Regions from separate parts of the Agarivorans aestuarii genome, predicted to be linked through region 2. Evidence: predicted binding sites of a transcription regulator. Region 2 holds the regulator's gene; each other region holds the start of a gene.

Region 1 (11,016 bases), 2.0 Mb from region 2:
TTTACTGAGAGTTTAGAAATGGCTGAAGCAGCCATTGAGATGGGTTTTTATATATCAGCTTCTGGGATTATTAGTTTTAACTCTGCAAAAGAGTTACAACAAACCTTTAAACAAATTCCTCTAGATAGGATTTTAGTAGAAACCGACAGCCCGTATTTAGCGCCAATCCCTTTTAGAGGTGAAGAAAATCAACCTGCCTATACGCGTCAGGTGGCTGAGTGTTTAGCCAAAATAAAAGGGATTAGTTTAGAAGAAGTGGCGGAGCAAACCACCCAAAACTTTTTTGATTTGTTTAGCTTGGCTAAGCCTTAAAAAAACAGCTCCACTCTAGTCCTTGAGCGGAGCGTAGGGGAATGGCTCTGTGTAGAGCCTTGCGCTAATAGTCTACTAAGTGTAGACCTAGCTGTCGGCTTTGCAAGTTCACGCTAGGCCTTTGTCTTTCACCAGCTCTCTTGGGTAAGAGTTTTTAACTTTGTTTCTTACCCATTTACCCAAGCCAATAACATAGCCTTGATAACTTAAGGCTACTTCGCCCTTGTTGGTATTTGGATAAGCAATGTCTTTACCTTGATAAAAGTGATGAGCTTGTTCTGTATTTAGTTCCACTCTGTTCTTTGAGACTAAATCTCCAAGCGCAGTGATGGCATAGTGGCTTGTTCTGAAGCCGAGTTTAAACTCTTCAGCCAGCTTAAGCCCAACTCGCTCAAATCGCATCTCATCCTTCACTCGTAAAAAACTATCGGGAAGTAACCAGTAATCATTAGCCTTTATAAATACACTATAGTTTTCAGGAAAAGTAATCCCAAACAGGGAGCTAAAGTGCTGTGCTATTGAGGCTTGCTGCTTTTTATTTGCTGGTTGGTAGGCAAAAGGCTTAATACGCTTGTTAATAGTTGGAGTTTCTATACTTACAGCATTTTTGCGAAGTGCGGCCACAAAAAAACCTTCACTGTCATAGTATTGTGGCCAAACATGTAAATAGCCTTCTGCAGTAAGTGCTTTGTTACTATGTTCAAAAAGCCCTTCCAGGCTGAGCGTAGAAAAGCTATCTGGGTATTTGTGGGCAATATTGTTGATGACTTGCTGGTTTTCTTGTTGATTTAAGGTACAGGTCGAATAGATAAGCAAGCCTTCGGGCTTTAAAGCTTGCAGTGCACTTTCTAGTAAGTCGGTTTGAAGTTGCGAAATTTCGTCAACATGTTGCTCACTCCAGTTGTCTAAAGCTTGAGGATCTTTTCGTAACGTTCCTTCGCCAGAGCAGGGGGCGTCGAGCAAAATAGCATCGAATTGCTCACTCATCCATGTACCAAATACTTCAGCGCTAAAGTGGGTAACAGCTGCATTGCTTACCCCGCAGCGCAATAAATTGGCGCTAAGTATCTTCACACGACTTGCAGAATATTCATTAGCAACTATTGCGCCTTTACCTTGAAGCTCAGCAGCAATTTGCGTGGTTTTTGAACCTGGTGCCGCGGCAGCATCAAGCAATAAGCTGTTTTCATCTGCTTGAAAACAATGAAATAGCGCGCTCACTGGCAACATAGAACTGGCTTCTTGAATGTAAAACAAGCCGGCTTGGTGCTCGGCGGTGTTGCCTAGAGAGAGTGATTCATCCTCTCGGGTGATCCAATACCCGGTAGAGCACCATGGTATAGGTTCCAGTTGCCATTGATTGGTATTGGCTAACTGCAAAAACTCTTCAACGCTTATTTTTAGAGTGTTCACTCTGATGCTTTTACGCATCTCTTGGAGGCAAATCTCTTTGAAGCTAGCCAAGCTCAAATCATCGGGGAGATCCTTCTCGATGCGTTCAATAAACTTGGCTGGGAAATTAATTGGTTTAGTCACAATGCAGAAGTTCTATGGGTCAATGGAAGGACTCCATTGTAACCACTTTTCATCGTAAATGGGCTGCAGATCGAACTTATCTTGATCATTAGCGGGTTTGGCAAGCGGCTCTTCCTCGGGAGTCGCAAATGCAATACCTCCGGTTAATAAGGTTTCCATTGAGTCAAGACGGATATTCGCGCCGCCTAAGCCGAGCTTTACGTCGACACCAGAGGCATTCCAAAATACACTGTTTTCGCGCACTAGGTGGCGATAAGCTGAATCAATATTCAAGCGTGCCATGATTTTAGAACCATCCATGGCCAGTTTGGCATCATCAACGTAACCCACTGGGTATTGTTTATACAGTACTGGGCTGCCAACCTTCAGAGAGCCAAAATGACTACTACTCAACCAAATATGCAAGGCTTCAGAGTCGGTATTAGGAGCCTGTTTATGTAAAGAAAATTGCTGAGAGGGCTTGCCTTTGCCAGGTAGGGCGTTGATAAAGTCACCTTTTACCAAGGTATCTAAGTTTTTAACTTCAGATAAGCTAATTGAAGCCGTTTCTTGCCAATATAAGCTGCCACTACGCGCGAAATTACGATAGTAAGGGAAGTCCAATTCGGCATCGGCTTGCAGCCTTGAAAGGTCATCATTAAAACGTAAACCTGTAACCTTACCAATTTGTTGACCCTGATATTTAATCGGCATGTTTTTGTACAGGCCATGACTATCATTAGTAGACAGTTGTATAGCAAGATGACGCTTCGTCGCATCTTCTTTGGATTTATGAATGGTGCGAACACTTTCTTTTGCTAAGTCGTCAAAGTGATCAAAACTAATGCCGCCCATAACCAAAGACTTAAGTGACTCACTGTTTACCGATAAGCCATCGAAGCTGGCTTTTATCTCAAGACCGGAGGCGTGCCAGAATCGACTATTGTCGGTAACAAGGTGTCGATAGTTGCCATGAATGTTTAGCCTAAGGTCAATACTGCCATCTTTTAGTAATGTGTAGTGTTCAACTACACCTACAGGTACTCGTCTAAACAAAACTGGCGCCCCTTCTGCTAAAGAGCCCAAATACTGGGTGTTTAAACGAAGTTTTAGTGGCTTTTCTATCTTGGATTTAGATAACAAAGCGGCTTGTTTATTTTGATGTAGAGCAAACTGACTTTGTGTACTTTGCTTATTGCTATGACCGGGCATCAAAATGATAGGTGAACTAATAAAACCACTAAGCCCGCTGCTCTCTATACTAATGCCATTAAGGTCAGCCTCTAGGGCTAAAGGGCTTTGATTGTAAAAGCGGCTACCTTGGGTGAGCAGCTTTGTATATTCGGCTTGAATATAGGCTGTTAACTCGAAGCTTCTATCAACTAAGTTTATCTCGGTTAATCTGCCGATGTTTAGTCCGTTGTATACGATGGGACTGTTAGGGCTTAAGCCTTTTACGTTATCGCTGGTAAGGCTTAAGGCTTTACTTCCAAAAGGAGGTTTGGCCGATATGTTGAGAGCAAACTCTGTTTGAAGCTCGCCTTGTTCTGCGATCACTTCTATTTGTTTAGCACCGATTAATGCACCAAGATTTTTAACCCCGCTTAGTCCTATTTCGGGCTTTATGAGGACCAATTGGGTGGTATCGTTAAACAGATCCTCGTATTTAGGTTCGACTAATGCTTTGGCTAAAAAGTGGTCGTGGCTACCGGTATTTTGAATATCATTGATAAATCCTATTACTGCACCACGGTAGATAAGTTTACTGCGGTCAGCGACCAAACCATGCTGTTGCTGCATAGTAATTTGTATTGCTTTGCCTCGCTGAGAATCCTTTAAATTGCTATACAGGGTAAAGCTTTGCCCTTTGTCTGCTTTGGCCGATTGAAGCGGGCTGTCAAAACTTACTCCTCCGGAAATCACGCTAGCTAAACTTTCGCTGGATATTTGCATACCATCAAGAGAAATATCTGCTTCAAAGCCACTAACATTCCAAAATCGTGTATCTAATTTCACTAAGTGGGAAAACTGCGGTTTAATTTGAATGTCGAATTCAACTTGGTGCTGATCATTTAGCTGATAGCGTTGAACTTCACCCACCTTTATTTTCTTAAAGTAAACTGGCGAACCAATATTTAGAGAGCCTAAGTCACTTGAGGTAAGGCGAATATTAAGGCCGTTACCTCTAATGATGTTAGGTGGTTCATTAAGTGCTATAAATTTGTCAGCCGATTTACCCTTACCTGGGTTTAATTCGATGTAGTTACCAGATACAAGTGCGTCTAAGCCGCTAATTTCGGTAATAGAGGCTTTGGGTGTAACGAGCCAAAATTGACTATCTTCTTTTAACAGTTGCTCTGCTTCTCGTTTTACTTCAGCGACAACAATCACACCATCTAATTTGGGTGTCAGTTCAACAGTTTTAACAACACCAATATCTAAGCCTTGGTAAAACAGCTGGGTTTGCCCAGCGGTAATGCCTTTGGCACTATCAAATACAATGTCTATTTTCACGCCGGCTTCTGACCAAGCTTTAAACAATAGCCACGCCCCGAGTAGCACAGCTAATATGGGCAACAGCCAAATAGGGGAGATTACCTTCTCTTTTTTAAGTTCCGGTTTACTAGCGTTGTTCAAGTTGTTTATCCCAAATTAGTCTTGTATCGAAAGATTTTGCTGCAAAAAGCGTTAATAAAACAACTGCCCCAAAGGCAGTGGCGCCAGGGCCTGCTTCTACACCCACCAAATTGTTGCGCTCAAATACTGCAATCATGATCGAAAGCACAAACAGGTCGAGCATTGACCACTTACCAATAATGTCAATTATTCTATATATAACAATTCGTTGTCGATTGTTAAGGTTCAAATTAAATTGCAGGCTTAACAATATCACCACCAAACCTACTAGCTTCATTACGGGAACTACGATACTGGCGACAAATACCACGATGGCAATTCCTACCATGTCGTCTTTGATTAGGCTAATCACCCCAGACATGATGGTTTCATATTGAGGAGCACCGCGGGTACTTAATACCGTAATTGGCATAAGGTTGGCAGGAAAAAGGCCAACTGTAGCGGCAATGATAAAAGCCCAGCACTTTTGCACGCTTTGCGGTGTTCTTGAATGCACCCGCATATGGCAGCGCGTACAGTGGCTTTGCTCTTTGGGCATAGACAACTTGCAATGCTTGCATTGCTTTAAGCCTAACTGTTTAGCGGATGTGTACATAACGCTCCCAATATTCAGCGGGTTCAATCCGTTGAATCAAGCGAGTAGAAAGCAGCAAAGTAATACAGATACACCACAGCCCATAGCCTAAATCAATATCAGCGTACTCAACTAGTTTAACCAAGGCGACTAAAAAGCTAACGATGTAGACTTCAATCATACTCCAGTGAATCAGGTCATCTTGAAAGTGCAAAGCTGTCGCGAGAAAGGGCGCTTTCCACCCCTTGCTTAAAGATAAAGAGGTATAGCAAATCAAACTAAACAGCAGGATAGGCGCGATAAAACTGGCTAACACCACACTAAAGCCTACAAGGTAATAGCCGTGTTCTAATAATAAAACTGTACCGCGCAAGATATTAGCGGAGCTTGGCAGCCCTAGAAAAGTAAAGCTTAACAGTGGATAGGTGTTCGCTAGAGTCACCATTATCAGGCAGGTTAAGGCTAAGGCAAACTGACTAGAGAAACGTGCTCTACGACCACGCGCCAGAGTGTGTTTGCAGCGTGGGCAAATTAATACATTTCCGGCTCTACAATGAGCCTGAGTGTCGACCAGCAAATCACAACTTGGGCAGATGGATAGCTTTGATAACTCACAAGATTTCATAAAGTACATATTAGCTAAGTCAAACCAACTATGCTGTAAAAATTTGTCACTAGTAGTTTAAAACTGAATGGTGCATACTAACCTGTATATAAAAACAGTAAATGGAGGCAGCGGTGGCTGTAATTATCAAATATGTCGTCGAACGTAACGGTGTAGAGAAAATGACTTTTAGTTCAAAAAAAGAAGCCGACAATTACGACAAAATGTTAGACGTAGCTGATCAGCTTACATTAATGATTAAACATGCAGAACCTAAGATGAACGAGCAACAAGCTGAAAACCTAGGTTTCTATCTCTCGTCACAACGCAATGCATTACAGCAAGTGCTTAAAGGCCAAGAGTTTGATGCAACGATGATCCAAGAAGAGGAACAATAGAGTGACAGATGTATCTTCTCGTTATCTAACATTAGGTAAACAACTAGATGCTTTGTTAGACAAAGAATTACCGTATATTTCTAATCTAGCCAACTTTTCCGCGTTGTTGTGGCTTGAGCTGGAAGAGATTAACTGGGTGGGCTGCTATTTAGCCAACCAAACTAAAACTCAGTTATTTCTTGGCCCGTTTCAAGGAAAACCGGCTTGTACAACCATCCTAGTAGGTAAAGGTGTGTGTGGTTTAGCCTATGAGCAGCAACAAACTTTACGGGTTGAAAATGTACACGAGTTCCCCGGGCATATTGCTTGTGACAGTGCTAGCGAATCAGAGATTGTGGTTCCCTTGTACCTTAAAAATGAGCTGTTTGGTGTGATTGATATTGATAGTCCACGTCTTAATCGTTTTGATTCAAGCGATCAGATTGGCATCGAGTATTTGGTAAAGGTCTTGGAAAATAAACTAAGTGATGTGCATTTTTAATGGCTTTTCAATATACGCTCACTATAATAGCCGAAATCAGCCCTGTCGCTGTACCAGTAAAGATGTATAAGAAAGGTCATCATGGAACAAACTAACAAACTGAAAAATAGCAAAGAAGTCATTCAATATTTGGCTACAGAATTCCCAAACTGTTTTTCTACAGAAGGTGAAGCCAAACCACTTAAAATTGGTATTTTTCAGGACTTAGCTGAACGTCTAAAAGAAGACGAAAAAGTAAGTAATACTGTATTACGTTCTGCTCTGCGTCAATATACCTCAAGCTGGCGTTACCTGCATGGCGTAAAAGTTGGCTCTAAACGCGTTGACTTAGACGGTGTTGAAGGTGCAGAAATTGAACAAGAGCATGTAGAACATGCACAAAAGACCTTAAAGGAAAGCAAAGATAAAGCCTTTGCTAACAAAAAGGCTCAAGCCGAAAAAGCTGACAAAAACAAAGCTGCTGCGCGTAAACCGAAAGCTGATTTTAAACGTACTAGTAAACCTAAAACTAGTGATAGCAAACCAGCAGTAGACAAGAAGCCGATTGAAAAAATCGACAGTAAAGATTTGGTTGCAGGGAAGGAAGTTCGTGTATTGGTTGGAAAAACACCAATGCCGGGTCAGATCTCAGAAGTAACAAAAGATGGCATTGCTGTTACACTTAAAAGCGGTATGTTAGTTAAAGTTAAAGCAGAACATATCGTTGCATAATTGATTTAGTAGTGAGATAGGTGCCTATGAAATATTTGAGCCGTCTGTGGCTATTTTTTTTAACGCTTAGTTACTCAACTCTGTTGTTGGCTCAAACGCCTACATTAGGACAAGATGCGCTACCCACTTTAAGCCAGCAAAGCCAACATGCTACCGCTGCAAAACGTATTAGCGCATTATATACCCGCTCTCATTACCGCAGTGTTCCCTTTGACGATGAACTATCTAGTGAAATCTTCGATAAATTCATTCAACAGCTAGACTACAACCGTAGTTTGTTCCTGGAAGAAGATTTCCTAAGGTTTGAACGTTATCGTTACAGTTTGGATCAAGACATTCCAGCCGGACGATTAGAACCACTTTATTCAATGTTCGACCTGTCGCTTAAACGTCGCTATCAGCAATTAGTTTACTCTTTGCAAGTACTCGACGAGCCAATGGACTTTACTAAAGACGAAGAGTTTCAATTCAACCGTAGTGAAGCCGATTGGCCAAAAACTCAGGCTGAGATTAAAGAGCTTTGGCGCTTAAAAGTTAAATATGATGCGCTTAGTTTAAAACTAGCGGGTCGTGAACACGACAAAATAGTAGAAGTTTTAGCCAAGCGATATAACAGTGCGATTAAACGTTTAGTGCAAACTGGCAGTGAAGATGTTTTCCAAACTGCAATGAATGCCTATTCGCGCGCTATTGAACCGCATACTAGTTACCTTTCGCCTCGCACAGCAGAACGTTTCAAAATGGAAATGAACCTTTCCTTAGAAGGAATTGGTGCTGTGCTTCAAGGTGAAGACGAATACACGGTAATTCGTAGCTTGGTCCCAGGTGGACCGGCTGCTTTAAGTAATCAATTAGGTCCAGAAGATAAAATTGTCGGTGTTGCTCAAGGCGAAGATGAAATTGTAGATATCATTGGCTGGCGTTTAGATGATGTTGTTGACCTGATTAAAGGGCCTAAAGGCACTACAGTAAGATTAGAGATACTAGCGTCTGGCGGAAAAGTGGATGGTAAGACCAAGATCGTAGATATTATTCGCGATAAGGTTCGCTTAGAAGACCGTGCAGCTAAAAGTGAAGTATTAGAAATTGGAGGCAAGAAAGTAGGGGTGCTTAATGTTCCTAGTTTCTATGTGAATTTAAGTGAAGATGCCAGCAAAGAACTTCGTAAACTAGATGAAGAAAACATTAGTTCTCTGATCGTAGATTTACGCGGCAATGGCGGCGGCGCACTTACTGAAGCAACTGCATTAACGGGGTTATTTATTCCACAAGGTCCAGTTGTTCAAGTTCGTGATCAGCTAGGGCGAATAACAGTAAATAACGATACCAGTAACTCGGTAACTTATAGTGGCCCAATGGTTATCTTAATTGATCGCTATAGCGCCTCTGCGTCAGAGATCTTCGCGGCTGCCTTACAAGACTATGGCAGAGCGATTGTTATAGGTGAACAGAGTTACGGTAAAGGTACCGTGCAACAGCACCGAGGTTTAGGTCGAATTTACGATTTATACGAAAACGAGCTAGGCCATGTGCAGTACACCATCGCAAAGTTTTACCGTATTAACGGTGGTAGTACCCAGCACCGCGGTGTGATTCCAGACATCTCTTATCCTTCAGCCTTATTACCTGAAGAAACTGGAGAGAGTGTCGAAGACAACGCTTTACCTTGGGATAAGATTAAAGCCGCTAACTACAAGTTACTTGGCGATGTTAGCCCTTATATCGAAGCCCTTGATAAAAAGCACCAAGCTCGAATCGCAAATGATCCAGAGTTCCAATATATCATTAGTGATATTGCCGATTACCGCAAAGACAAAGATATGAAGTCCGTAAGTCTTAACGAGAAAGCTAGGATCTCACAGCGCGATGAAAAAGAGCAAAAGCAGCTTGCTCGCTTGAATGAACGCTTAACTCGCTTAGGTGAAGAACCGGTTAAAGACATAGAAGACGCACCTAAAGATATCGATTTAGACGATGCCTTCTTAACTGAGGCTGCAGAAATAGCCATAGATTACCTAGAGCTTCGTAATCCTAGCTAAGCTAGCCTTGCTATAGATAAGAAAAAGCCAGCTAAACGCTGGCTTTTTTATTCTGATTGCAGATTGCTTAGCAAGGTGCAGCAACTATTGATTGCTGTAATTTTTTCACTTCGATTATCTTAACCGAGATAGTATCGCCTACACTGTAGCGTTTATCTGTGGTCGCCAAGCTACCTAACTCACTATCGATGGTGAGCTCTTCATCTTTGCCTGCAAGTTTCGTTTTAGGCACAAAAGCAGACGCGCCGCTGTCTAGCAAACGTATGTTTAAACCGCCACGGTTTACATTGCTTATCTCTGCACTTAAACAAGTATTTGGATCTTGTTCTGCAAAGTATTCGCAATACAGATAATTGGCCATTTCTCGTTCGGCAAACTTTTGCTTTTTGCGATTGTCACTAAGGTGTTCAGACAATTCCTCGGATAATGGGGATTCGGGTGTCTCCCCATTTATTACCGACTTAATAAGACGGTGATTTAATAAATCACTGTATTTGCGAATGGGCGAGGTCCAAGTAGCGTACTTGGCTTCACCTAAGCCAAAGTGCGGTAGACACTTGTCACTGTAAATTCCAAAGTTGAAGTGGCGTTTTACAAGTTGGTCTAAACATTTGTTGCCGGTAGCGGCGATGTCTCTTCTTAGTTGGCAAAAGTAATCGAGATCGCTGAGTTTATCTCGCTCAACTTGCAATTCAAATTTAGCCAGCAGCTCTACAAGGCCATCAAGTTTTTCTTCTTTAAAACCGGAGTGGCAAGCAAATACACCAAAGCTAAGTTTCTCGTCCAGGAAGCTACCACCACAAATATTGGCTGCTACCATGGCTTCTTCAATCATCCGGTTTGCGCTGCGACGAGTTTGACGCAGAATGTCGATCACTTGACCTTTATTATCTAATACAAACTCGTAATCAGCTTGGTCGCCAAATACTGAGGTATTTTCAGCTCGCCAGTGATTACGCTGTTCACTAAACAAATGAAGTTCTTGCAAAGCCTTAGAGAGTTCTTCATCAGCGTTGAGTTCTTCAGACGCTTGTTCAATAAAGTCAGAAACCTGATTGTAGCTAAGTCGATGTTTTGATTGGACTGTTGCTATGAAAAACTCAGCATTCTCTTGTAGCTCGCCATTAAACCCTACCTTCATTTCACAAACTAAAGCAGGGCGAATTTGGTTTGCTACTAGCGAACAGTGTTCATTTGCGAGTTTGCTAGGCATCATCGGTACAGTGCGAGCGGGCAAGTACAAGGTAAATGCACGTTGTTTTGCCGCTTTTTCTAGTTCACTGCCACTATTTATGTAAGCGCTAGGGTCGGCGATAGCAACTTTTAGTTTCCAATGATCAGCTTTTCGAGAAATAAAAACGGCATCATCCATATCTTTGGTGTTTTCACCATCAATGGTGAAGAAAAGCTCATCACTTAGATCGCGGCGAGCAACTTGCTGATCGATAATAGCTAAGTCTTCAGTAAGCTCGGGTTGGTCCCAAGCTAGCTGATGTTTTTTAGTGGTAGCTTTCCAACGAGCGAAGTTATCGTCGCTCTCAGCAATAAACTCGATGATTTCAGCCTGAAAGTGCTGCTCGTTAAGCGCATGCTTAACCAAGCGAGCCAATACCCAATCACCTTGTTTAATGGTGAAGCCACTATCTTTAATGACTTTGGCACTCAAAAGCTGGTTAATTAGCGGGTGATCAACCTGCAGCTTAGTGCGTTTATCAACAAATTTAATCCGAGCCACAAAAGTATCT
Region 2 (11,016 bases):
TATTTATTTCATCAATGGTACAGGCGGCCTTTATTACCACCAATGAAGCGGCATTGGATGAAATATATTCGCAAGCTAGCTTTGGCCAAAATATCATCGATATTCGTATTGGTACGGCCAGCGAATTAGTGTTTCCTGAACTGCTTGATATAACCACTAGCGCAGAAGTCACCCAGCTATTTAATCAGCACGTTGGCCCAGCCAATGTAGTTAACTTCTATTTCATCGACACTATTAGCGCCTGTGGCAGCTTTGTGCTTACGGGGATTGTTGGTTGTGGTGAGTACTTTGGGAACGATTTTGTGGTTGAGTCTTCCTATGCTGCAGGATCTTACGGTGGAGAGTTATTGGCTCATGAGCTTGGCCATAATTTAGGCTTACCGCATATGAGCGGTGCATTTTTGATGAATCCGTCTTTGAATAGACAAACCCTTATTACCGAAGATGAAGTGACGCGTATTTTTAATAGCCCCTTGGTACAAGGCGATGAAGATTACTATTGGATAGACATTAATCCGGTGTTGATTGTGGCGGAGGCCACGCGGGTTAATGAGCCACTTTCGGCGGGCTTGTTTGCCTGTATTGTATTAATGTTAGCCTGGAGAAATGCTGGCTTTAAAACAAACAAGGGTGCAACAGCTTAACTGTTACACCCTTGTCATTAAGAGCTCGAGTTACTTTTCTAGTTTAAGAAAGTAATCGAAAATCTCTGGTACATTGCCGTTGCCTAGGCCTGCATCTAGTGCAGCGGCTAAGTTAGCAGAAGAACCTTCAGCGATTTTAGACTCAGTACCTAAGTCTTTAACCATTTCTAGGAAGTAGCCAAGGTCTTTGTTTGCGTTAGCAATAGAGAAACCTAAGTCACTTACATCATCTACAGCGTAGTTTTTACAAAACTGCATGAATGGTGAGTTAGATGGGCCTGCAGACATAATGTCGAACAATTGTTGGCGGTTTACACCAGCGCGGTCGGCAACAGCGAAAGCTTGCGACATAGCAACAACGGTAGTCATGCCCATAAAGTTATTTACTAACTTAGTGGTATGGCCAGCGCCAAGAGCACCTAGGTGGAATACATTTTCACCTTGCTCGTCTAATACCGGTTTAACTTTGTTAAAGGTATCGATATCGCCAGCTGCCATAATGTTTAGCAAACCATCTTTAGCGTGAGCAGGAGTACGACCTAATGGTGCGTCAATCATACCTGCGCCTTTAGCGGCTAGGTCTTCACCAATCTTACGGGTAGAGGCTGGGATAGAAGTACCAAAATCTACTAATACCGCGCCTTCTTTAATACCAGCTAAAATGCCGTCGTCAGCGTAGATAAGTTTTTCAACTACTGCAGAAGTGGTTAAACAAAGCATTACAATGTCACTTGCAGCGGCAAGTTCTTTTGCTGAGCTAGCTTCTTTAGCACCACGAGCAACACAAGTAGCAACAGCCTCTTTGTTTAAGTCCATCACATTTAGTTGGTAACCGCGCTTTTGCAGGTTTTCAACCATGTTGCCGCCCATAAGGCCAAGGCCGATGAAACCGATGACAGGTTTTGTCATATTCAACTCCAGTAAATCATATTGTATTATTAATTGGGCCTAAGCATATACCTCAGTCACTTTTTAAGCAATTGGGCAGTAGCTTAAATTTGTCTTAAAGTATGAATTATTTGATTTTGATCGTACTAAAGAAACGATTTATTACTCTTCTAAGCAAATATTTCGTACAGCTCAACAACGCTTAGCTTTCTCTTCCTGCTCGTTTTCCTGCGGCTTAAACAAGCCCTTTTTAGCTCTTTAGTGTTGGCCTATTGTCTAGGATCCGAGGGTTTGATCCATCAAAGCTGATTCACCAATATTCTCCCTCAGCCATAAGCTCATGCCTCATTTATGAACTTGAGGTAATGATGAAAGACATTCGATTTGGCGTTATTGGCAATATGGGACCAGAAGCTGATGCTCTGTTCCAAGATATCGTGGCTAAAACAGAAATGCAGCATGGTGCATTAAAAGACCAAGATCACATGGCGATGATTGTGGTTAAAAACTCAGACATTCCAGATCGCTCAGAAGCGATTAACGAAGGGGGGAAAGACCCAGCTCCTGAGCTAAGTAAGTCAGCCAAGTTGCTAGCAAACTGCGGAGTGCAATTTGCGGTGATGACTTGTAACACAGCGCACTACTTTAGAGATGAAGTGCAAAAGCATAGCCCAGTGTACTTGCTCGATATGCTGCAAACCACCACCCAGCTTATCAAAGATAAGGATCCAGAATCGATAGTTGGCATCCTATGTACTAACGGCACCTATAACTCTGGTATTTATGACCGTTACTTAGAGCAGGCAAATTTGGTGTTTGTAAAACCACAAGCCTATGACCAGGAGCATTATGTTCACAGTGCTATTTACGGGGAAGTAACCGGTGAAAAAAGTGCGGCTGGGCAAGCTCTGCGACAAGCTAATGGCATTAAATCAGGTGAGTTTGACCGTAATGCTGAGTTGCTAGCAAAAGCCATTGAACCATTGGTAGCAAAAGGGGTAAACACAATTATATTAGGTTGTACCGAGCTTCCTCTGGTAAGAAAGCAACTAGAGCAAGCCTTCCCTAACTTAAATTTTATTGATCCAATGGAAGCGGTGGCAGAACGCGCAGTTGAGATATACCAACAAGCAGAACAAGCCTTAAAACAAGGTGCTTTGACCGAGGTGATTCCTGCAATTAGCGAGATTCATAACAATCAAGATATTGTAAATTATGTGCTAAGCCGCGCTCGCGTTTAAGCTTGTGTTATTCAACCAAGAACGGGTTCTTGGTTGAATAAGCGTGCATTATTGCTAATGCGCTAAGCAAGACTAATTACTTGAATGGGGTTCGGCTACGAAGCCGTTTTATTCTTAGCGTGTTTCCAGTGGCTAATTGCTTGAAGGTGTTCTGGATGAATACCACAACAACCGCCTATGATAGTGGCGCCAAGTCGCTGCCACTGCTTTACAAACTCCAGGTACTCTTCAGCCGACAAACCCTTAGTTTGATTTAATGAGCTATTGGCTTTGTGGCCCGCTTTAATTGGACCAAAGCTATTGGCGTAGGCACCAATTTCTAGCGCTTTTCCAAGCTTTTCACTTAGCACTTTAGTCTGTTTAATCGCCTCTGCCATTACCTCGGGAATAGAGCAGTTAAACAGTATTCCGTCTGCGCCAGCATCACATACTTGTTTTACTGCCTCTGTGACTAACTCGCCAGACCTAAGTTTTACCTGTTCATCGGGAGCATCTTGCAGCGTGAAGGAGTAATACTTTTTCTTGTTGCTGTTTTTAAGAGCGCGCTGAATAGCTGTAAACTCTTCGATGCTAGAAATGGTTTCGGCAATCCAAATATCTACATAGGGTTCTTGGGCGCTTACCAAGGCGTCGAGAATACTCATTGCTTGTTTTGGCTCAAACAAGTCTGGTCGGTAACTGCCTAATACTGGTGGGATAGCGCCGGCAACAATAATGGTGCGGTGGGTATTGCTAAGGGCATCTCTCGCTACAGAGTTTGCAATCTCAGCCGCTTGTTGCGCAAGCATTGCACCCTGGCGCTGAAATAGCTCTTGGCCTAGATGAAAAGGCACACAAGCGTAGCTGTTTACGGTAATTATCTCGGCGCCGGCATCAATAAAGTTTTGATGGGCTTGGCGCACTAAAGCAGGGGATTCAATCAGTGCTTGAGCACTCCATAAAGGTTGTGAAAAAGGTGCGCCCATTCTTTTAAGCTCTCGGCCCATGCCACCATCTAGCACTACTACATGTTTACCCATAACTTCTTATACCACCACTGTGAGCTGTTCGAACTATCATGGTGAGTCTAATTCAAATTCGATATCAAAATAATGAAATTTGTTCATGTTGATTAAGCTAGCTCTACCTTTAAGCATGCTCAATGAAAAAGTTCAAAGCTCTATGAAGTCGTTTAAGGCTAGTAACATCTGGAGGGCATTTTAGCGCTAAAGTGGATTGTAAAAACGCAGCAGCATAGGCTTTATTCATCCCACTGCTTATGAACTACTCTTAAGGCTAGCAAGCACTTAAGTCTTGGCATGAAAGCGGCAAATATAAACCGTATCTTAGTGACCAGTCGCAAAATGATCATTTTGGACCGAGAGGAGCAATACCATTTGCTTCATACGCGCATTTTAAAAAGTGTTCGACACGCCTAATTTAAGCAATAAACGTTTTAGTTGTAGTTATTATCAAACATTGAGAGAACATACATGATGAACAAATTTATAGTTGCCCCCCTTGCCTTAGCCACTTTGAGTATTTGAGCATTGCTAAGGCTCAAATAGAGGTAACTCGCGATAATTATATTGTGGCTGAAACATCTAAATATTTTGCAGTAACCGAAGCTAAAGCAACGGATGGTGTAAATTCTTGGCGGCATTTTCGTGTACCACCGTTAACCGAAGATCAACCTATTGTTCGAATGAACCGTGACACGATCTACTCAACAGCGGTTGTAGATACCGAGAAGGGAGCCAGTATTACCCTTCCTGACTTCGGTGAGCGTTTTGTTATGGTGCAGTTTACTGATGAAAATCATCAAACCTTCGATATGGTATATACCCAAGGCAACGAAACCCTAGAAGTACCAAATTCAACCAAGTTTATGTTTGCTATGGTGCGAGCGTATTTACCGAATATTCACGATCAACAAGAGATTGCAGAGCTTAACAAGTTGCAAGATAAGCTAGTAATTGATGCTGCCTCTAGCGATGATTACCCAATCTTTGCGGGCTACGATTTAGCGACTTTAGCAGCCAAATTAGAGCCGGTGAAAAAAGGCATACTAGAAGAGATAGCAGCACAAGGCGTTGGCGATTCAGAAAAAATGTTTGGCACTAATGATTACACTATTGCAGAAAAGCGAATTCAAGGGGCTGCTTACGGCTGGGGCGGCGCCACCTTTAAAGACAATGTATATCAGTACTCGGCTAACTTTGAATCAACCGAATGTCACTCGGTGACCTTTGAAGATCCTAAGAATAAAGGGTTTTGGTCATTCACCGTTTATAACGATGATGGCTTTATGTTTAATGACGACGCAAGCACCAACAGCGGTGTAGCTAAGCCAAATGCAGATGGTAGTTACAGCGTGTATTTTGGTTGTGATGAAGACAAATACGGCGCAAACAACATTCCGTTAACCGGGCTTAAAGAAGGGCAAGAGTGGAATGTATTGGTTCGTCACTATGCACCAAGCAGCCAACTCGCCGATGATAACATCGACCCCAGTAAAGGCATCATGCCCAGCAAATAAGTAATCTGATTTAGTTACTTATAATATGGGTCTGCACACGCAGGCCTTTTAGTTTGCAACGAGCTTCCAAGCGGATCCTCCGATAAACTTTTCCCAAGTCTAACTACCTTAAGCTAGTTTTTAACTCGCTTATTTGCAAATTGAAGTACCCGATTTAGTCTGAAGGAGTACAAAAAAATGGAGAGATATGACATCGCCATTATATTAGATGTAAGTGGCTTTATTCAGTCGTTATCTTTAACCTCAGCCTTAATTTACACCATTCTTTTTTCAAGGCTTTTCTGAAGTTTATTGGCATCATAGGGTTTCATGGTCTTCCACGTTTGACACTCTTTGCGAGGCCGTCCACAACCTAAGCACCAACCTTTGGGGCCGGAGAAATTACAAACATCAAATATGTAAGGACCGCTTAAGAGTGAAATTATTTATAAAATCGGTTGTAGTTATTACGCGGGTTCATGTTTAGTTTTCCGTTTAAGCAAACTCAAAAACGCTAAAAATTCCGCTTAGTACCGAAATTTAGTGTTAGAAATTCACTTAATAGTGAAATAAATTTTAAAGCTGGTGCGAATGTTTTTGGGTTTTCACTTTTAATTTCAGCAGCTTAAAGTTGGTTCGTGTTCGAGCGGAAAATTTCAATTTTTCGTATGTTTTCGCGTCATGTTTTACGGTTAAAAGTAGCGCTATAAAAAACCTTTCTAACTCAGTTTTTGTCCAGAGATTTGTTATACCAGTCGATAGGCTAACAAGGTTTTGCCCCATTATGTGTTAACTATAGAGTAAAGGCTTTCGCCTGCGGCGACGTCATTTTTCTTTGACGAGCAAAGAAAAACGAAGCAAAAAGAAAACTCGCCCTGCATCTTCTTAGATCCTCCGTTGCGCATTCGCAAGGGAGTTGAAGTAACTCGCTACGCTCAAACAGACTTCAACTCTGCTCCCTTGTTCATTTGCGCTACTCGGCGAAGATGATGGGATTGAAAAGCATGGTCTTGGCTATAGAGTGTGTGAAACGGTTTTGTCCAATAGCGAGTTAGCTTTACTCTTCGTATCTTTCTTTTATCCTGAATTCTATCTATTTGTGACTGGTGTCACGAAATATCGGGTGTAGTTTCAAAGTAGCGGAAAGAATTCCAATGAAACTGAATCCTACAAATAAGTCACTGATTTAGATAAAGCCTTGCTTCATTATCTATGCTGTATATACTAACAGTGCGCTGTATAAACCTACAGGTAAATTATGAAGCCCTTAACACCTCGTCAAACCGAAGTCTTTGAACTTATTCGCCGCCATATTTCCGATACCGGAATGCCGCCAACTCGCGCAGAAATTGCCAAGGAGTTGGGCTTTCGCTCAGCTAATGCGGCTGAAGAGCACTTACGTGCTTTAGCTAAAAAGGGCGCTATTGAGATGATCCCGGGGGCTTCGCGTGGTATCCGTTTAAGTGAAGCGTACTTGCCCGCCAGTGCCAATGAGTCTGCGGCCGAGGAAGCAGAGCCGGGTTTACCTTTAATTGGCCAAGTGGCTGCCGGTGAGCCTATTTTGGCGCAAGAGCATGTAGAGTCGCACTATGCGGTAGATGCTAATCTGTTTAACCCGCATGCAGATTATTTGCTGCGGGTGCAAGGTATGAGCATGAAGGATATTGGCATAATGGATGGTGATTTACTGGCTGTGCATAAAACCAATGATGTTCACAACGGCCAAGTGGTGGTGGCGCGTTTAGAAGACGATGTTACGGTTAAGCGTTTTGAGCGCGACGGTAAAATGGTTTACCTGCATCCAGAGAATGAAGAACTCTCTACTATTGAAGTTGATTTAGAATATCAAAGCATCGAAATTGAAGGTTTAGCGGTAGGCATTATTCGCACTGCCGATTGGATGTAAGCCTTACATAGCAATAAGTTCCGCCTTTTTTAAGCCCAAATCAGCCTGATTTGGGCTTTTGTCGTTAGCATCACATCTTTCGTGTTTATCCATAAAAATCTCAACAATATATTTACATTTCTTTAACTTAGGGGTTAATTTATAAGCAGTAGCTTGTATTTAGCTGTTGCTGTCTACTACTTTTGGGGTGGGGGATTTCCCTTTTTCTGCAGCTACTTTCCTAGTTTGGAGAGTTGTTGTCGTTGGCTACTAGCAAAGGAGAGCGCTGTGGGCCGATGGATTCAGCTAATAATGCTGACATTCTTTTCGTCGCAAGTATTTGCGCAAGAAATGTCATTCAACTTACGTCCGGGTGTTACCGCCATTAGTGAGCAGGTTTATGGCCTGCACATGACAATTTTTTATATTTGTTGTGCTATTGGGGTGCTGGTGTTTGGCGCCATGTTCTGGGCTATTTTTCATCATCGCAAGTCTAAAGGGGCCAAGCCGGCTCAATTTCATGAAAGTACCAAAGTAGAAATTATTTGGACCATCGTTCCTTTCATTATTTTGATAGGGATGGCGATTCCTGCCACTAAAACCCTGTTGGCCATGGAAGATCCTTCCGATGCCGATATCACCATTCAAGTAACAGGGTCCCAGTGGAAGTGGCATTACAAATACTTTGACCGTGAACTGGAATTCTACAGTGTGCTGGCATCTGATATGGATGAAGTTAACGGCAAGCTGGAAAAACGCAAAAACTACTTGCTTGAGGTAGACCGTCCGCTGGTATTGCCCATCGATAAAAAAGTGCGGTTCTTGATGACTTCAGAAGATGTTATCCACTCCTGGTGGGTACCTGATTTTGCAGTTAAGAAAGACGCCAACCCAGGCTTTATTAATGAGGCTTGGACCATCATTGATAAACCCGGCATATACCGCGGCCAGTGTGCTGAGTTATGTGGTAAAGACCACGGTTTTATGCCGATTGTGGTTATTGCTAAAACTCAGGCCGACTACGATACCTGGTTAGCCGAAGAAGAAGCGGCTTATCTAGCTAAGAAAGCCCAAGAGTTGGAGCTGGTGGCTATGACCATGGAACAAGATGAGCTGATGTCGCTGGGCAAAAAAGTCTACGACAAAAGCTGTGCGGCTTGTCACCAAGTTAATGGTGAAGGTTTACCGGGTGTATTCCCTGGTCTTAAAGACAGCCCAATTGCGGTGGGGGATGTAACTAAACACATCGAAGTGGTTGTACACGGGGTACCAGGCACTGCAATGCAAGCCTTTGGTAAACAGCTAGGTTTAAAAGAACTGGCTGCTGTAATTACTTACGAGCGCAATGCTTGGGGTAATGATACCGGTGATTTAGTGCAGGCCAAGGATGTTGTGGCCGTGCAAAACGCAGCGCAGTAGGGAGAGAAATAATGAGCACGATTAGTGACGTTCATGCTGACCATGACGAGCACCATCACGGCGCCCCTCGCGGCCTTATGCGTTGGGTATTAACCACTAACCACAAAGACATTGGCTCTATGTATTTGTGGTTCAGTTTTGCCATGTTTATTACCGGTGGCGCAATGGCTATGGTTATTCGCGCAGAACTGTTTCAACCTGGCTTACAGCTGGTTGAACCTAACTTTTTTAACCAAATGACCACCATGCATGGCCTTATTATGGTGTTTGGTGCAGTAATGCCAGCCTTTACTGGATTGGCTAACTGGCTGATTCCAATGATGATTGGCGCGCCAGATATGGCCTTACCTCGGATGAATAACTGGAGCTTCTGGATTCTACCTTTTGCTTTCACCATGCTGTTAGCTTCGTTATTTATGGAAGGCGGTGGCCCCAACTTTGGTTGGACTTTCTACGCACCGCTTTCTACTAACTACAGCCCTGATAGTACTGCCTTGTTTGTATTCTCGGTGCATATTATGGGCATCAGTTCGATTATGGGGGCGATCAATGTGATTGTAACCATTATGAACTTACGTGCACCCGGCATGACTTACATGAAGTTACCGCTATTTGTGTGGACTTGGTTTATTACCGCATTTTTGTTGATTGCTGTGATGCCGGTATTAGCGGGTGCAGTGACCATGGTGCTTACAGACAAGTATTTTGGCACGTCGTTTTTTGATGCCGCCGGCGGGGGAGACCCTGTACTGTTTCAGCACATATTCTGGTTCTTTGGCCACCCCGAAGTTTACATTATGATTTTGCCGTCATTCGGCATTATCTCGGCGATTGTTCCAGCCTTCTCTCGTAAAAGGTTATTTGGTTATGCCTCGATGGTTTACGCCACTGCATCTATTGCTGGTTTAAGCTTCATTGTGTGGGCGCACCATATGTTTACTACTGGTATGCCTGTTGCGGCTGAGTTGTTCTTCATGTTTTGTACCATGCTGATCTCGGTGCCTACTGGGGTGAAGGTATTTAACTGGGTAGCCACCATGTGGCGCGGTTCAATGACCTTTGAAACGCCGATGTTATTCGCACTGGCCTTTATTGTGCTGTTCACCATAGGTGGGTTCTCGGGATTAATGCTGGCGATTACGCCGGTGGACTTCCAATATCACGACACTTATTTTGTGGTGGCGCACTTCCATTATGTATTGGTAACTGGCGCGGTATTCTCGATTATGGCTGCTGCTTATTATTGGCTACCCAAGTGGACTGGCAACATGTACGACGAAGGTTTGGGTAGGTTGCACTTTTGGTGTTCGCTTATCTCGGTGAATGTGCTGTTCTTCCCTATGCACTTTTTAGGCTTAGGTGGTATGCCACGGCGTATTCCAGACTATGCCCTGCAGTTTGCCGATGTTAACGCCATTGTGAGTATTGGTGGCTTTGCCTTTGGTTTGTCTCAATTCATCTTCTTGTACATGGTTATCAAGTGTATTCGAAGCGGTGAACCTGCTCCGGCTAAACCTTGGGAAGGCGCAGAGGGCTTAGAATGGGATGCATTGCCATCGCCAGCGCCTTACCACAGTTTCTCTACACCGCCGGAGATTAAATAATATGCTTGGCCATGGCCGTTTAGTCACAAAGCTGCTGCTTGTAGTAGTGGCTATGTTCGGCTTTGGTTACGCCTTGGTGCCGCTCTATGACGTGTTTTGTCAGGTTACCGGCATTAACGGCAAAACAGCTACAGAAGCCAGTGAATTAAGCCTTGTTACTGACCAACAGCGCACCGTAACCGTGGAGTTTATTAGCTATGTACCGCAAGGGCTTAATTGGAAGTTTGGCCCTAAGGTTAACCAAGTAAAAGTCCATCCAGGTGAGACTCTACAGGTTGATTTTAGTGCCAGTAACCTTACTCCCAAACGTGGCACTGTGCAGGCGGTTCCTTCGGTTAGTCCTGGTTTGGCGGCCAATCATCTAAAAAAAGTCAGCTGCTTTTGTTTTGAGCAGCAAACCCTAGCTCCGGGTCAGCAACAAGACATGCCATTGTTCTTCTATGTAGATCCTGAGTTACCTAAAGATATAAATACCTTAACCTTGGCTTACACCTTATTTGCTGTAGAGGGCGAGCCGATTGAATCTGAAACTGCACAAGTAAGTGCCGATGGAGAGGTGGGCAATGACGCAGCCTTATGAGAAATATTACGTTCCCGCACAAAGTATATGGCCAATTGTTGGCGCGGTGGGTTTATTCCTAATTGCAATGGGCGCTGGGTTTTCTGTTCAACAAATGGGCAGTGAACAAAGTTACGGCCTATGGATATTGTCTTGTGGCTTTGTGGTAATTGTTACCATGATGTTTGGTTGGTTTGGCAATGTTATCCAGGAGAGTATGGATGGCTTATATAGTGCCCAAATGGACCGCTCTTTTCGCCAAGGCATGAGTTGGTTTAT
Region 3 (11,016 bases), 1.9 Mb from region 2:
TGCGTGAAATTGTAAACTGTCAAGGTGAAGGTCATGACCATATTAGTGAGTAATGATGATGGTATTCATGCACCTGGCATTCAGTGTTTAGCACAGTGTTTAAAGCAACTAGCGCCGGTGTTAACGGTTGCCCCAGACCGCAATTGTAGCGGTGCCAGCAACTCTTTAACTCTAGAAAACCCCTTACGCATTGTGCACTTAGATGAACAAACTATCTCTGTTAAGGGGACGCCCACAGACTGCGTGCATCTAGCGATTAACGAGTTAGTGGATGAGCTACCAGAACTCGTGGTGGCGGGTATTAACGCAGGTGCCAACCTTGGTGATGACGTACTATATTCTGGTACCGTTGCTGCAGCAATGGAAGGAAGAAACTTGGGTTTACCTGCAATTGCTGTATCGTTAGTAGGCAGTGAAGGGAAGCACTATCAAACCGCTGCAGAAGTAACTTTAAAGTTGATTAAGCAACTGCGCGAGCATGCCTTACCGAGTAATCAAATTCTTAATGTGAACGTTCCTGATTTGCCAATGGAGCAGATTAAGGGCGTAAAGGTAACTCGGGCTGGCAGCCGGCATCGTGCAGAAGTGATGGTTAAACAACAAGATCCACGTGGCCACGACATTTATTGGCTTGGTCCACCTGGAGAAAAGCAAGATGCAGGAGAAGGCACCGACTTTCACGCAGTTGCTCAGGGCTATGTATCAATAACACCTTTAACAATAGATATGACAGCCCACAGCTTTATTGGCAAACTAGACACATGGATCAAGGATTGGGAGGCAAGGTAATGCAATTTGGCGAAAGCCCAAATAGTGTGAAATTGGTGAATCAACTGCGTCAACACGGTATACAAAACCAAGCCGTTCTGAATGCTATCGCGAAATTACCGAGACAGTATTTCATTGACGAAGCGCTTGCACATCAAGCTTGGGATAATACCGCTTTGCCAATTGGCCAAGGGCAAACTTTATCTCAGCCTTATATTGTGGCAAAAATGACCGAAATTTTACTACAAACTAAGCCGAAAAAAGTTCTCGAAATTGGTACTGGTTCAGGCTACCAAACAGCAGTTTTGGCCTCTTTGGTGGACCAAGTTTACTCTGTTGAGCGAATTAAAACTTTGCAATTTCAAGCCAAGCGTCGTTTAAAGATGCTCGACTTACATAATGTTGCAACAAAACATGGCGATGGTTGGCAAGGTTGGGCAAGCAAAGGGCCGTTTGATGCCATTATTGTTACCGCAGCTGCCGCCGCTATTCCTCAGGCTTTGGTCGGGCAGCTTAGCGTTGGCGGCAGAATGATTATTCCTGTCGGAGAGCAACAGCAACAACAGGCTCTAATCTTGATAGAAAAACACCCCCAAGGTTTTACCCAGCATAATCTTGAACCCGTTCGTTTTGTTCCTTTAATTAATGGTGAATTAGCGTGAAAATATTTAGTGCCTTATACGATAGAGTGATGACGTGGTCTGAGCACCGCCACGCTGTACGTTATCTTTCAGGGATGAGTTTTATAGAATCTATCTTTTGGCCTATTCCGGTAGACGTTATGCTCGCGCCAATGGCGCTTTCTCGTCCCAACAAAGCTCTACGCTTTGCTATGTTAGCAACTATTTTTTCTGTTTTAGGAGCGGCCTTAGGTTACGCCTTAGGTCAGTTTTTTTATGAGCCTCTGGTAGAGCCATTTATTAAATCCGTGGGCTATCAGCATAAAATGGATGTGGCTTTTGAGTGGTTTGAGAAATGGGGAGTATTGGTCATCTTTGTCGCTAGCTTTACCCCTGTGCCTTATAAAGTCTTCACCCTCACAGCCGGTATTTTAAATATGGCATTTATTCCATTTTTGCTTATTTCCTTGGTTGGCCGTGGTATGCGCTTCTACTTGGTTGCTGGCTTGATGATGTGGGGCGGGGAGAAAATGGAAGCACAACTTCGTAAATATGTAGAAATTTTGGGCTGGTTGGTAGTGGCTTTGGCAGTGGTTGCGTACTTATTGCTTCGCTAAATAAATGAATTACCTGCGTTATTTAGGTTTTTTATTGCTCTTATGCTTACTACAAGCTTGTAGTCGAGAGGGAGGCCCTGCACCAGTTACCAATGCAGGAACCTACAACGCAGAGACGCGTGGGGTACTAAACAGTTCTAGCTATAAAGTGAAAAAAGGCGAGACTCTTTACTCTATTGCTTGGCGAGCTGGGATAGACCCCGAACAATTGGCAAAAAGAAATAATATTCCGGCTCCTTACACAATTTATGTTGGACAAACCATCAAACTGAAAGGTAGCGGTGTTAAGTCCGGTAATGCCAAAACTAATAAGCATAAAACTGTGAAGTCGCAAGTTAAAGATGTTAATAAATCGTCAAAAGAACTTGAACCGACGTCAACAAAGGCATACGCTAAAAACTCGCCGAAAGTTACTGCGAAAGCTAAAACTGGCCCTGTTAAAGGCTGGATTTGGCCAACAAAAGGCAATGTTATCAAGGGGTTCTCTAACAAAGAGAACGGTAATAAAGGCCTAGATATTCGTGGTAAACAAGGCCAGAAAATAGTAGCTTCAGCACCGGGTCGAGTGGTGTATGCGGGCAGCGCATTAAGAGGTTACGGAAAACTAATAATAATAAAACACAACGACGATTATTTAAGTGCTTACGCACACAACAGTCGTTTACGTGTAAAAGAAAAACAGCAAGTAGTAGTAGGGCAACATATCGCCGATATGGGCGATACAGGAACAACCGATACGCGATTACATTTTGAGATCCGTTTCAAAGGAAAGTCAGTAGATCCAGCTAAGTATCTACCGGCACTCTAGCCTAGATTGCACATAACAATAATCGCAATCAGGTCTTGTTCAGGGAGGTTATGCTATGACCCAAGTAAAAACTGCTGTAAAACTTAAAAGCGTTTCAACAGAAGGTTCTAAGAATCAATCTGTTAGCAAAAAATCAGACAAAGATGACATCATGCAAGCCGATGTGTCCAAGAGTTTAGATGCTACTCAGCTCTATCTTGGTGAAATTGGTTTCTCTCCACTACTCACCGCAGAAGAAGAAGTTCTATACGCTCGGCGTGCCTTAAGAGGTGATGAAGCTGCGCGTAAACGAATGATTGAAAGTAACCTTCGCTTAGTAGTGAAAATCGCTCGCCGCTATAATAATCGAGGTTTAGCACTGTTAGATTTAATCGAGGAAGGGAACCTCGGGTTGATTCGTGCTGTGGAAAAGTTTGACCCAGAACGCGGTTTCCGCTTCTCAACCTATGCGACTTGGTGGATTCGTCAAACCATTGAACGTGCGATTATGAATCAAACACGAACTATTCGTTTACCTATTCATGTGGTTAAAGAACTCAACGTGTATTTACGTACCGCTCGTGAACTAGCGCATCGTTTAGACCATGAACCTACCGCTGAAGAAATTGCCGAAACCTTAGACCGCCCAGTTGAAGACGTAACCAAAATGCTGCGTTTAAACGAGCGTATCAGCTCAGTTGATACCCCTATCGGCGGTGATAACGATAAGGCTTTGCTTGATATCATTTCTGACGAAAACGATCACGGTCCAGAGCATAAAACCCAAGATGATGATATGAAAAATAGCATTGTTGGTTGGTTAGGCGAACTCAACAGTAAACAGCGCGAAGTGTTAGCACGCCGTTTTGGATTGTTAGGTTACGAAGCCTCTACCTTGGAAGATGTTGGTAGAGAAATTGGTTTAACGCGGGAACGAGTAAGACAAATTCAAGTCGAAGCACTGCGTCGTTTACGGGATATTCTTTCTCTACAAAACTTATCGATAGACTCGCTATTTAAAGTGTAGAAAAACAATCCTCAAAATAGTAAAAAAGGAAGCTTAGGCTTCCTTTTTTTGTTATTTAAATTAAAGGCTTATTGGCTTTGTTGTTTAAGTTTGAACAGAAAATCTAAAGCCGCTTTAGGCGATAATTCATTAGGATCTAGCTTATTGAGCTGTATTAAAACCGGATGAGGGTCAGGCTCGCCTAAGTCCATATTTAATTGACCAGCTAAGTCTCCATTTATCGCATTAGAACCAGTAGACTCAGTGGCTTCAAGTTGTTTGAGCTTTCGTTTAGCTTGGTTGATGACTGTTTTTGGAATGCCGGCAAGAGCGGCCACTTGCAAACCATAGCTTTTACTAGCTGCTCCATCTTGAACTTGATGCATAAATGCGATGGTGTCCTGATGTTCAACCGCGTCTAAATGTACATTGGCTACCCCTTCCAATAGCTCTGGAAGTTGGGTTAACTCAAAGTAATGGGTGGCAAATAGCGTTTGTGATTTAAGTTTTGCAAGGGCTTGCGCTACTGCCCAGGCCAGCGACATGCCATCATAAGTGCTTGTTCCTCTGCCGATTTCATCCATTAGCACTAGGCTATTGGCAGTGGCGTTATGCAAAATATTTGCTGTTTCAGTCATCTCAACCATAAAGGTTGAACGACCACTTGCCAGGTCATCTGACGCGCCAATACGCGTGAAGATCTTATCAATCGGACCTAGTTCCGCGCCATCAGCTGGAACAAAACTGCCCATATAAGCCATTAAGCATATAAGCGCGGTTTGGCGCATGTAGGTTGACTTCCCCCCCATGTTAGGGCCAGTTACAATCAACAACTGTCGTTGTTTGTTAAGCTGAACTGGGTTGGCGATAAAAGGTGTGTCATGTACCTGTTCGACTACTGGGTGACGGCCACCTTGGATATTAATACCCGAGCTTTTACTAAAGCTTGGGCGAGAGTAGTTTAAGCTTTCGGCTCTTTCCGCCAGACAAGCGAGAACATCTAGCTGAGCAACGGCTTGGGCGCTTTGTTGCATTTTGCTTAGCGCAGGCATTAACAGGTCGAGAAGTTGTTCGTATAGCTGTTTCTCTAGAGCGAGCGCTTTACCCTGGCTAGAAAGCACTTTTTCTTCGTGTTCTTTCAGCTCGGCAATGATGTAGCGTTCCATATTCTTTAAAGTTTGGCGGCGAATATAATGATCAGGAACTTGCTCTGCTTGTGCTCGGCTAACTTCAATATAAAAACCGTGTACTTTGTTATAGCCAATTTTGAGGTTAGCGATACCGGTTTGTTCTCGTTCGCGTTGCTCAATATCTCTTAAAAACTGAGTTGCGCCTTCACTTAAGTTTCGCCACTCATCGAGTTCTTGATTGTAGCCTGGAGCAATTACCCCTCCATCGCGAATAAGTACTGGAGGATTATCGATTATGGCACTTTGCAGCAAACCCAGTGTATCTGGAAATTCTCCAATGGTCTTAGCTAAGGGTGCCAAGGCCTGACTATTGTGCAAGTAACTTTGTAGCTCTGGGAGTTGCTCAAAGGCATTGCGTAAGCGAGCTAAATCGCGGGGACGAGCTGAGCGCAGTGCTAAACGCGCCAAAATACGCTCAATGTCACCAATGGATTTAAGAATGCTTTGTAGCTGTGGGTAGAGGTCTGAACTTAGCATCTCAGCAATGCAATCTTGGCGAGCGACAACTTCTTGCTGATTACTTAGCGGTTGATGAATCCAGCGATTGAGTAAGCGGCTGCCCATGGCTGTTGCGCTACGATCTAGTATAGTGCTAAGTGTATTGTCGTAAGTGCCAGATAAGTTTCGAGTAAGTTCTAAGTTCTTGCGACTAGCAGCATCTAACTGAATAAACTGACTTTGGCTTTCAATAATAATGGCATTGATATGTGGCAATGCGGTGCGTTGTGTATCCTGTACATATTGCAATAAGCAACCCGCTGCCGATAAGGCGAGTGGATATTCACTTACGCCAAAACCATCTAGATGACGAGTACCAAACTGCTGGTTTAGCACTTTTTCTGCTGTGGCTAAATCAAATTCCCACTCACCTCGTCGGCGTAAACCCTTATAGTTTTGCAGGCTTGAGTAGTATTCAAAATCGTCGGGGTAGAGCAGTTCGGCAGGGTTTAATCTTTGCAATTCTGCTTGTAGCTGATCTTCACCATTAAACTGATTGATAACGAAGCGACCACTGGCAATATCCAGATAAGCGAGACCAATTTGCTGCTGTTGGTTCACAACGCTAACCAATAGGTTGTCGTGCTTTTCTTCTAGTAGTGCTTCATCACTAACCGTGCCTGGGGTAATAATCCTAACAACTTTACGCTCAACTGGACCTTTGCTGGTAGCAGGGTCGCCTATCTGTTCACAAATAGCCACCGACTCACCCAGCTGCACTAATCGTGATAGGTAGTTTTCAGCAGCATGATAAGGAATGCCCGCCATGGGAATAGGTGTGCCAGCGGATTGCCCACGTTTGGTGAGTGAAATATCCATTAACTCTGAAGCGCGTTTAGCGTCATCGTAAAACAATTCATAGAAATCGCCCATTCGATAAAACAGTAAAATATCGGGGTGTTGCGCCTTTAGGTTGAGGTATTGGCGCATCATCGGCGTATGTTTTTCTAGGTTTGTTTCAGTCATCGGCGTAATCGAATAATTGCTATTTAGTTAAACGAAGCTGCAAGGATAAAAGCTGCCAGCAAATTAGGCAAAACTCTTTTAGGAATTTTATGGAATAAACTTGATACTGTATGAACATCCAGTATACTACTGGTCAACAAGATAGTTAAAAGCACCTAACGAGGGCGATATGGATCAGAACAAACAAAAGGCATTAGCTGCGGCCCTAGGCCAAATTGAGAAGCAATTTGGTAAAGGCTCAATCATGAAGCTTGGTGATAACCGTACCATGGATATCGAAACCATTTCTACTGGTTCTTTATCAATTGATATTGCCTTGGGTGCTGGCGGCTTACCAATGGGTCGAGTGATTGAAATCTATGGTCCTGAAAGTTCTGGTAAAACCACTCTTACTCTTGAAGCGATTGCACAAGCGCAGAAAGTGGGCAAGGTATGTGCCTTTGTGGATGCAGAGCATGCCCTAGACCCTATTTACGCTAAAAAACTGGGTGTAGATGTAGATAACTTATTAGTGTCTCAGCCTGACACTGGTGAGCAAGCTCTAGAAATTACTGATATGTTAGCGCGCTCTGGCGCTGTAGATATGATCGTAATTGACTCGGTAGCAGCATTAACACCAAAAGCAGAAATCGAAGGTGACATGGGCGATAGCCATGTTGGTTTGCAGGCACGTTTAATGTCGCAAGCTTTACGCAAGCTAACGGGTACCCTAAAACAAACTAACTGCATGTGTATCTTTATTAACCAAATCCGCATGAAGATTGGTGTAATGTTTGGTAACCCAGAAACTACCTCCGGTGGTAATGCGCTTAAGTTTTATGCATCTGTACGCCTTGATATTCGCCGCATCGGTGCGGTAAAAGCGGGCGATGAAGTAGTTGGTAACGAAACTCGCGTTAAAGTGGTTAAAAATAAAATTGCTGCGCCATTTAAGCAAGCTGAATTCCAGATTATGTATGGTGAAGGCTTTAACCGCTACGGTGAGCTAGTTGATTTAGGTGTTAAAGAAAAACTCGTAGATAAAGCCGGTGCTTGGTTCTCTTATAAAGGCAGTAAAATCGGCCAAGGTAAAGCCAACGCTTCTACCTACTTAAAAGAGCATCCGGAAGTTGCTCAAGAAATTGAGATGACTATTCGTAATAACCTTCTAAACAAGGTTGAGCTCGAAGAGCAAGAACCTGCCGCTGAAGCTCCAGCAGATCAAGAAGCATAAGCGAGATAAAGGAGCCTAAGGGCTCCTTTTTGTTATGACTAACCGCAGCGCCCTACATACCACCATCGATTTGCTATCAAGACGCTCTTATAGCCAACAGCAGCTAGCGCAAAAGCTACGGCAAAAAGGCTATCAAGATGAAGAGGTTAGCGATGCCCTCGAATATGCTCAGCAAAACGCTTGGTTAGATGACAAAAGTTACGCAGCATCGCTAACCCGCGCTCGGGTTAGCAAAGGTTACGGCAAAAACTACATCAAACAGTACTTGCAAACTAAGGGGATTAGTGGCGATTTAGCCAGTGAGGTACTGGAACAGGATGACTGGGATTGGTACCAAGCCATCGAGCTTTGTTTTAACAAAAAATTTAAACAAGGTTTACCCGGCGACCGAATGCAAAAGCAAAAATGTACTGCCTATTTGTTTCGACGTGGCTTTGATTTCGAACTAATCAATATCTTGTATAGCGAACTACAACAGCAATAAGCCTCGAACACTTTGCCTGCAAAGGTCTGCGTGATATATTGTCGCGATTAATAACGGTTTCACCTTTTTTAGCGCTTATCGACGGGAAACTTTAGGTTTCACCGCTATGTCGAGTTGCTACAAACCCCCAGGAAAGAGTTTCATGAAGATGACTTCAGCTGAAGTAAGAAATGCATTTTTAAGCTTCTTTAACAGCAAAAATCACCAAGTAGTTGCCAGTAGTTCATTAGTCCCTCACGACGATCCTACCTTACTATTTACCAATGCGGGTATGAATCAGTTCAAAGACGTATTTCTTGGCATTGATAAGCGTAATTACAGCCGAGCCACTACATCGCAACGCTGTGTACGAGCTGGCGGTAAGCACAACGATCTAGAAAACGTAGGCTACACGGCACGCCACCACACTTTCTTTGAAATGCTAGGTAACTTCAGCTTTGGTGATTACTTCAAAGAAGAAGCCATTGGCTATGCGTGGGAGTTCTTAACTGAAGTTGTTAAGTTACCTAAAGAAAAGCTATTAGTTACCGTTTACCAAACCGATGATGAAGCGTTTGATTTGTGGGCTAATAAAATTGGTGTACCTAAAGAGCGCATCATTCGTATTGGCGACAAGTCTCCTGAGAAGAAGTTCGAGTCTGATAACTTCTGGCAAATGGGTGACACCGGTCCTTGTGGCCCCTGTACCGAAATCTTTTATGACCATGGCGAGCATATCTGGGGCGGTCCTCCAGGCAGCCCTGAAGAAGATGGTGACCGTTTCATTGAAATTTGGAATGTAGTATTCATGCAGTTCAACCGTCAAGCCGACGGAACCATGGATCCTTTACCAAATCCTTCAGTTGATACCGGTATGGGCTTAGAGCGTATTGCAGCAATATTACAAGGCGTGCACTCTAACTACGAAATCGATATTTTCCAAAACTTGATTGCTGCAGCCGCAAAAATCATTAGCACCAATGATTTGGAAAACAAATCGTTGCGGGTAATTGCAGACCACATTCGTTCATGCGGTTTCTTAATCGCAGATGGCGTAATGCCGGCCAATGAAGGCCGCGGTTACGTTTTGCGACGCATTATTCGCCGTGCAGTACGCCATGGTAATAAGCTGGGTGCTACTGATGCATTCTTTTATAAGTTATTGCCGGCGCTAATCGCAGAAATGGGTGAAGCCTACCCAGAGCTGCAAACTCAATTACCGGTTATTGAGCGTGTGCTTAAGCTAGAAGAAGAGCAGTTTGCCAAAACCCTTGATCGTGGTTTGTTAATTTTGGACGAAGCACTTAGCGAGTTAGATGGTTCGGTTATTCCTGGTGACTTAGTATTTAAGCTTTATGACACTTATGGCTTTCCTGCAGACTTAACCGCTGATATCGCCCGTGAGCGAGAGTTAAGTGTAGATGAGGCCGAGTTTGAAGCGGCCATGCAAGCACAACGTGAGCGAGCGAAGCAAGCCAGTAACTTTGGAACGGATTATAACGACAATCTAATTATTGACAGCGCGACTGAGTTCCTTGGTTACCAACACTTAGAAGCAGACGTTAAGATTGTTGAAATGTATAAAGATGGCGAGCCTCAATCGTCTCTTACCGGCGGTGACCAAGCTATTATCGTGTTAGATAAAACACCGTTTTACGCCGAGTCAGGTGGTCAAGCTGGCGATGCTGGCGAGTTGATGTATGAAGGCGGAAGCTTTGTTGTGCAAGACACCCTAAAAGTGGGTAAAGCTTTTGTACATAAAGGTTATGTGCAAGGTGGTGATTTAAATGTTCAGCAGTTAGTTCAAGCTAAGGTTGATTCACGCCGTCGCTGGAATACTGCGCTAAATCACTCGGTAACGCACCTATTGCACGCTGCATTGCGTCAAACTTTAGGTGAGCACGTTACTCAAAAAGGTTCTTTGGTAGAAGCGGCGCGTTTACGTTTCGATTTTTCACACTTTGAAGGTGTGTCTATGCGCTCGTTACGCCAAGTTGAACACCTAGTAAACCAACAAATTCGTCGCAACCTGCCTGTTGAGACCAAGGTAATGAACCTTGATGAAGCTAAGCAGGCTGGTGCGATGGCCTTATTTGGTGAGAAATATGACGACGACGTGCGTGTTGTAAGTATGGGTGATTTCTCAACTGAGCTATGTGGGGGGACTCACGTAAACCACACTGGTGACATCGGTTTCTTTAAAATCACCAGCGAAGCAGGTATTGCTGCTGGGGTTCGTCGTATTGAAGCGGTAACCGGTCAATTTGCTATCGACTTGATTCACCGCCTAGCCGAAGAAACAGAAAAAGCGGCTAACTTGGTTAAAGGTGACCAATTCAATATTGGCGATAAAGTGATTCAGTTAGTTGATCGCAACAAAATGCTCGAGAAAGAAGTGACTCAGCTAAAAGCTAAGTTAGCTAGTGCTGCCAGTAATGATGCTGCAGATCAAATACAAACCATTAATGGTGTGAAAGTATTGATTGCCTTAATTGATGGTGCTGAGGGTAAAGCCCTTCGCAGTAGCGTTGATGAACTCAAGGTTAAGCTTGAAAGCGGCGTAATTTTGCTTGGTACAGTAAACGATGGCAAAGTTAGCCTGGTTGCAGGTGTTACTAAAGATCTTACTGGTCGCGTTAAAGCCGGTGAGATGGTGAACATCGCTGCTCAATGTGTTGGTGGTAAAGGCGGTGGCCGACCCGATATGGCTCAAGCGGGCGGGTCTAATCCAGATGGTTTGCCAAAAGCTCTAGCCGATGTGAAAGAGTGGCTTATTGAAAAGCTTTAAATAGTTATGCATTAAGTGTTAGAGAAAAAGGAAAGCAAGTGGCACTAATTGTTCAAAAATATGGCGGCACTTCGGTGGGTACCTTAGAGCGTATCCAAGC

Evidence for each region. Region 2 encodes LexA, which represses DNA repair genes until DNA is damaged. Its sites were predicted from a motif close to TACTGTATNNNNATACAGTA; they were not measured.
Region 1: the regulator LexA is predicted to act here: its motif matches at 5,744-5,763, upstream of K5609_RS11385 (YebG family protein).
Region 3: the regulator LexA is predicted to act here: its motif matches at 6,557-6,576, upstream of recA (recombinase RecA).

Annotation. Positions count from the first base shown of each region.
Region 1 is NZ_AP023033.1:2,427,854-2,438,869, reverse strand. Features, by position in the region: gene K5609_RS11410 (TatD family hydrolase) at 1-312, shown strand, start outside; gene rsmF (16S rRNA (cytosine(1407)-C(5))-methyltransferase RsmF) at 421-1,848, opposite strand; gene K5609_RS11400 (MlaD family protein) at 1,861-4,464, opposite strand; gene K5609_RS11395 (paraquat-inducible protein A) at 4,451-5,059, opposite strand; gene K5609_RS11390 (paraquat-inducible protein A) at 5,043-5,663, opposite strand; gene K5609_RS11385 (YebG family protein) at 5,777-6,040, shown strand; gene K5609_RS11380 (GAF domain-containing protein) at 6,042-6,521, shown strand; gene proQ (RNA chaperone ProQ) at 6,603-7,232, shown strand; gene prc (carboxy terminal-processing peptidase) at 7,259-9,271, shown strand; gene K5609_RS11365 (exoribonuclease II) at 9,339-11,016, opposite strand, start outside.
Region 2 is NZ_AP023033.1:390,391-401,406, forward strand. Features, by position in the region: gene K5609_RS01835 (hypothetical protein) at 1-644, shown strand, start outside; gene K5609_RS01840 (NAD(P)-dependent oxidoreductase) at 675-1,553, opposite strand; gene K5609_RS01845 (aspartate/glutamate racemase family protein) at 1,898-2,773, shown strand; gene K5609_RS01850 (homocysteine S-methyltransferase family protein) at 2,869-3,792, opposite strand; gene K5609_RS01855 (DUF1254 domain-containing protein) at 4,296-5,291, shown strand; gene K5609_RS01860 (DUF1289 domain-containing protein) at 5,546-5,716, opposite strand; gene lexA (transcriptional repressor LexA) at 6,529-7,176, shown strand; gene coxB (cytochrome c oxidase subunit II) at 7,468-8,574, shown strand; gene ctaD (cytochrome c oxidase subunit I) at 8,586-10,178, shown strand; gene K5609_RS01880 (cytochrome c oxidase assembly protein) at 10,180-10,758, shown strand; gene K5609_RS01885 (cytochrome c oxidase subunit 3) at 10,742-11,016, shown strand, end outside.
Region 3 is NZ_AP023033.1:3,138,792-3,149,807, reverse strand. Features, by position in the region: gene truD (tRNA pseudouridine(13) synthase TruD) at 1-53, shown strand, start outside; gene surE (5'/3'-nucleotidase SurE) at 34-789, shown strand; gene K5609_RS14625 (protein-L-isoaspartate(D-aspartate) O-methyltransferase) at 789-1,430, shown strand; gene K5609_RS14620 (YqaA family protein) at 1,427-2,005, shown strand; gene K5609_RS14615 (peptidoglycan DD-metalloendopeptidase family protein) at 2,154-2,813, shown strand; gene rpoS (RNA polymerase sigma factor RpoS) at 2,869-3,819, shown strand; gene mutS (DNA mismatch repair protein MutS) at 3,888-6,461, opposite strand; gene recA (recombinase RecA) at 6,622-7,665, shown strand; gene K5609_RS14595 (regulatory protein RecX) at 7,700-8,149, shown strand; gene alaS (alanine--tRNA ligase) at 8,292-10,916, shown strand; gene K5609_RS14585 (aspartate kinase) at 10,955-11,016, shown strand, end outside.